Regions from separate parts of the Streptomyces armeniacus genome, predicted to be linked through region 2. Evidence: predicted binding sites of a transcription regulator. Region 2 holds the regulator's gene; the other holds the start of a gene.
What was found. Region 2 encodes HrcA, which represses chaperone genes, less so after heat shock. Its sites were predicted from a motif close to TTNGCACTCNGNNNNNCNGAGTGCNAA; they were not measured.

Region 1: a site for HrcA is predicted at 775-801, ahead of groL (chaperonin GroEL). Genes of this name have one in related genera too.

Annotation. Positions count from the first base shown of each region.
Region 1 is NZ_CP031320.1:5,828,002-5,830,202, reverse strand. It holds gene DVA86_RS25405 (cold-shock protein) at 436-639, shown strand; gene groL (chaperonin GroEL) at 954-2,201, shown strand, end outside.
Region 2 is NZ_CP031320.1:3,313,419-3,315,619, forward strand. It holds gene dnaJ (molecular chaperone DnaJ) at 1-840, opposite strand, end outside; gene hrcA (heat-inducible transcriptional repressor HrcA) at 841-1,857, opposite strand; gene DVA86_RS14350 (MBL fold metallo-hydrolase) at 2,042-2,201, shown strand, end outside.

The DNA.
Region 1 (2,201 bases), 2.5 Mb from region 2:
GAACGGGCAGCCGTCACGCGGCGGTTAACCGGGCATTACGGCCGAGGCTCGTTTCCGATTGCCCCCTCCGTGTCATACCGGAGGGGGCAATTAGAGGTTTAGAAAGGGAGTAGAGTGGGATGCGCTCCCTCCCGACGTGTATGCACGCATTGAGAACGCGACAACTTGTGCCCAGGTTTGGTGCCGCAATTGTCGCGTTAGTTCGTTATGCCCGATCCCAATTGCCCCCCTTTTGCGGTGTATTCCGGATTGCGGCCGAAATGCCGTGCCCAGAATTCTCGTCGGATTGACCTGTTGCACACGGCGTTCGGGCAGATACATTCAGCGGCGGTCGACGCGCTCCGGCGCACATCTCCGGCTGCCGCCGGGGGTGAGGTCTGACCCGGGTTCGCGAAGTGCGGGCTCGCGCAGGGGCCAGTAATAGGGGAGTTAGGCATGGCTCAGGGCACCGTCAAGTGGTTCAACGCGGAGAAGGGGTACGGCTTCATCGCGGTCGACGGTGGTGCGGACGTGTTCGTCCACTACAGCGCGATCCAGATGGACGGCTACCGCACCCTGGATGAAGGTCAGCGAGTCGAGTTCGAGATCTCGCAGGGTCAGAAAGGGCCGCAGGCGGACATGGTCCGCGTGGCCGGCTGAGGCGCCGACCAGAACCGACAAGCTTTACGAGGGGCCCGTTCCGCGACCACCACGGTCACGGAGCGGGTCCTTCCGCTTGTTCGCCGTCGGAGGATCGCGCTTGCACTCGAGGGGGTCGAGTGCTAATCATGGGCGTTAGCACTCTGAGAGTGAGAGTGACAGAAGGACCGGTTCGGTGAGGTCTGCGGACGAGTGGGGCAGGGAACCACCCAGTGTGCAGGCCGTCCGTCGCGGGCGCCAGCGCGGTCCGGAGAAATCCGCCCCCTCGCACCGGGTGCTGGGGGGATCTCCGACGTCCGGGAGGACCACTTCACATGGCCAAGATCATCGCGTTCGATGAGGATGCGCGGCGCGGCCTCGAGCGCGGGATGAACCAGCTCGCCGACGCCGTCAAGGTCACGCTTGGCCCCAAGGGCCGCAACGTCGTGCTGGAGAAGAAGTGGGGCGCCCCCACGATCACCAACGACGGTGTCTCGATCGCCAAGGAGATCGAGCTCGAGGACTCCTACGAGAAGATCGGCGCCGAGCTGGTCAAGGAGGTCGCGAAGAAGACGGACGACGTCGCCGGTGACGGCACGACGACCGCCACCGTGCTCGCCCAGGCGCTCGTCAAGGAGGGCCTGCGGAACGTCGCGGCCGGCGCCAACCCGATGGCGCTGAAGCGCGGCATCGAGAAGGCCACCGAGGCTGTCTCCGCCGCCCTGCTCGAGCAGGCGAAGGACGTGGAGACGAAGGAGCAGATCGCCTCCACCGCCTCCATCTCGGCCGGTGACACGCAGATCGGCGAGCTCATCGCCGAGGCGATGGACAAGGTCGGCAAGGAAGGCGTCATCACCGTCGAGGAGTCGCAGACCTTCGGGCTCGAGCTCGAGCTCACCGAGGGCATGCGCTTCGACAAGGGCTACATCTCCGCCTACTTCGCCACCGACATGGAGCGGATGGAGTCGGAGCTCGAGGACCCGTACATCCTGATCGTCAACTCCAAGATCAGCAACGTGAAGGACCTCCTTCCGCTGCTGGAGAAGGTCATGCAGTCCGGCAAGCCGCTGCTGATCATCGCCGAGGACGTCGAGGGCGAGGCGCTGTCCACGCTGGTCGTCAACAAGATCCGCGGCACCTTCAAGTCCGTCGCCGTCAAGGCCCCGGGCTTCGGTGACCGCCGCAAGGCCATGCTGGGCGACATCGCCATCCTCACCGGCGGACAGGTCATCTCCGAGGAGGTCGGCCTCAAGCTGGAGAACGCCGGTCTCGAGCTGCTCGGCCGCGCGCGCAAGGTTGTCATCACCAAGGACGAGACCACGATCGTGGACGGCGCCGGTGACACCGAGCAGGTCCAGGGCCGGGTCAACCAGATCCGCGCCGAGATCGACAACTCCGACTCGGACTACGACCGCGAGAAGCTCCAGGAGCGCCTCGCGAAGCTGGCCGGCGGCGTGGCCGTCATCAAGGCCGGCGCCGCCACCGAGGTGGAGCTGAAGGAGCGCAAGCACCGCATCGAGGACGCGGTGCGGAACGCCAAGGCGGCCGTGGAGGAGGGCATCGTCGCCGGCGGTGGCGTGGCC
Region 2 (2,201 bases):
CGTGCCCAGCGCCGCAGCCGTCATCGGGATGGTGACCGTGCAGTGCAGATCGTCGCCGCGGCGCTGGAACACCGGGTGGGACGCCTCGTGGATCTCCACGTACAGGTCGCCCGCCGGACCGCCGCCGGGGCCGACCTCGCCCTCGCCCGCGAGCTGGATGCGGGTGCCGTTGTCGACACCGGCCGGGATCTTGACCGTGAGCGTCCGCCGGGAGCGTACGCGCCCGTCGCCCGCGCACTCCGGGCAGGGCGTGGGCACGACGGTGCCGAAGCCCTGGCACTGCGGGCACGGCCGCGACGTCATGACCTGGCCCAGGAACGACCGCGTGACCTGCGAGACCTCGCCCCGGCCGCGGCACATGTCGCAGGTCTGCGCCGAGGTCCCGGGGGCCGCGCCCTCGCCGCTGCAGCTGCCGCAGACGGTCGCGGTGTCGACCTGGATGTCCTTCGTGGTGCCGAACGCGGCCTCGTCCAGCTCGATGTCGAGCCGGATCATGGCGTCCTGGCCGCGGCGCGTACGGGACCGGGGGCCGCGCTGCGACGCCGTGCCGAAGAACGCGTCCATGATGTCGGAGAAGTTCCCGAAGCCCGCGCCGAAGCCGCCCGCACCTCCGCCCGCGGCGCCCGCGGCGGGGTCGCCGCCGAGGTCGTAGACCTGCTTCTTCTGCGGATCCGACAGCACCTCGTAGGCGGTGTTGATCTCCTTGAAGCGGTCCTGTGTCTTCGGGTCCGGGTTGACGTCCGGGTGCAGCTCGCGTGCCAGCCGCCGGAACGCCTTCTTGATGTCGTCCTGCGAGGCGTCCCGCTGCACGCCGAGGACCGCGTAGTAGTCCGTCGCCACTTACGACTCCGCGAGAATCTGTCCGACGTAACGTGCCACTGCGCGTACCGCTCCCATCGTTCCGGGGTAGTCCATACGGGTCGGTCCCACCACGCCGAGTTTGGCGACCGCCTCTTCGCCCGAACCGTAGCCGACTGATACGACCGACGTGGAACTCAGTCCTTCATGGGCGTTCTCATGCCCGATTCGCACCGTCATGCCGGAATCCGTGGCCTCGCCGAGCAGCTTCAGCAGCACGACCTGCTCCTCCAGTGCCTCGAGCACCGGCCGGATCGTGAGCGGGAAGTCGTGACCGAAGCGGGTGAGATTGGCGGTGCCGCCGATCATCAGCCGTTCCTCGGTCTCCTCGACCAGCGTCTCCAGCAGGGTCGCGAGCACCAGTGAGATGGTGCCCCGGTCCTCCGCGTCGAACGCCTCGGGCAGGTCCTGCACGAGCCTGGGCACCTCGGCGAACCGCTGGCCGGTGACGCAGCTGTTCAGCCGTGCGCGCAGATCCGCGACGGTGGTCTCGCCCAGCGGGGCCGGGCAGTCCACCATGCGCTGCTCGACCCGGCCGGTGTCGGTGATCAGCACCAGCATCAGCCGGGCGGGTGCGAGGGACAGCAGCTCGACGTGGCGGACGGTCGAGCGGGTGAGCGAGGGGTACTGCACGACGGCGACCTGCCGGGTCAGCTGCGCCAGCAGCCGTACCGTACGGCCCACCACGTCGTCCAGGTCGACCGCGCCGTCCAGGAAGTTCTGGATGGCGCGGCGCTCGGGCAGGGAGAGCGGCTTGACGCCCGCGAGCTTGTCGACGAAGAGGCGGTACCCCTTGTCGGTGGGCACGCGGCCCGCGCTCGTGTGCGGCTGTGCGATGAAACCGTCGTCCTCCAGGGCCGCCATGTCGTTGCGCACGGTGGCCGGGGAGACCTGCAGGTTGTGCCGCTCGGTGAGCGCCTTGGAGCCGACCGGCTCCTCCGTCCCCACGTAGTCCTGGACGATGGCGCGCAGCACCTCGAGTCTGCGTTCGCTCAGCACGCGCGCACCTCCCGTACAAGCGTGGTTCCGGTCTGCCGTCCTGGCACTCGTGATCTGTGAGTGCCAGCTTCCCCTGAGCAAGTGTACGGCTGTCCACCACAGCCGGGGCAAGGCGGCCTACCCGACGGTATCGCGCGGCGGCGCGAGCGGGACACGTACGTTCCGTGCGGATAGCGTCCCTGGCATGGAAGGCGGTTGGGAAGAACTCGCGCAGGACGTCGTACGCCGCAGGCTCCCCGGCTGGGACGCCACGGTGGGCGCGGTCGCCGGGCCGCACGGCGTACTGGTCGTCGACACCGGTGCCACGCTGCGTGAGGGCGCCGGCATCCGGCGGGACGTGCGTA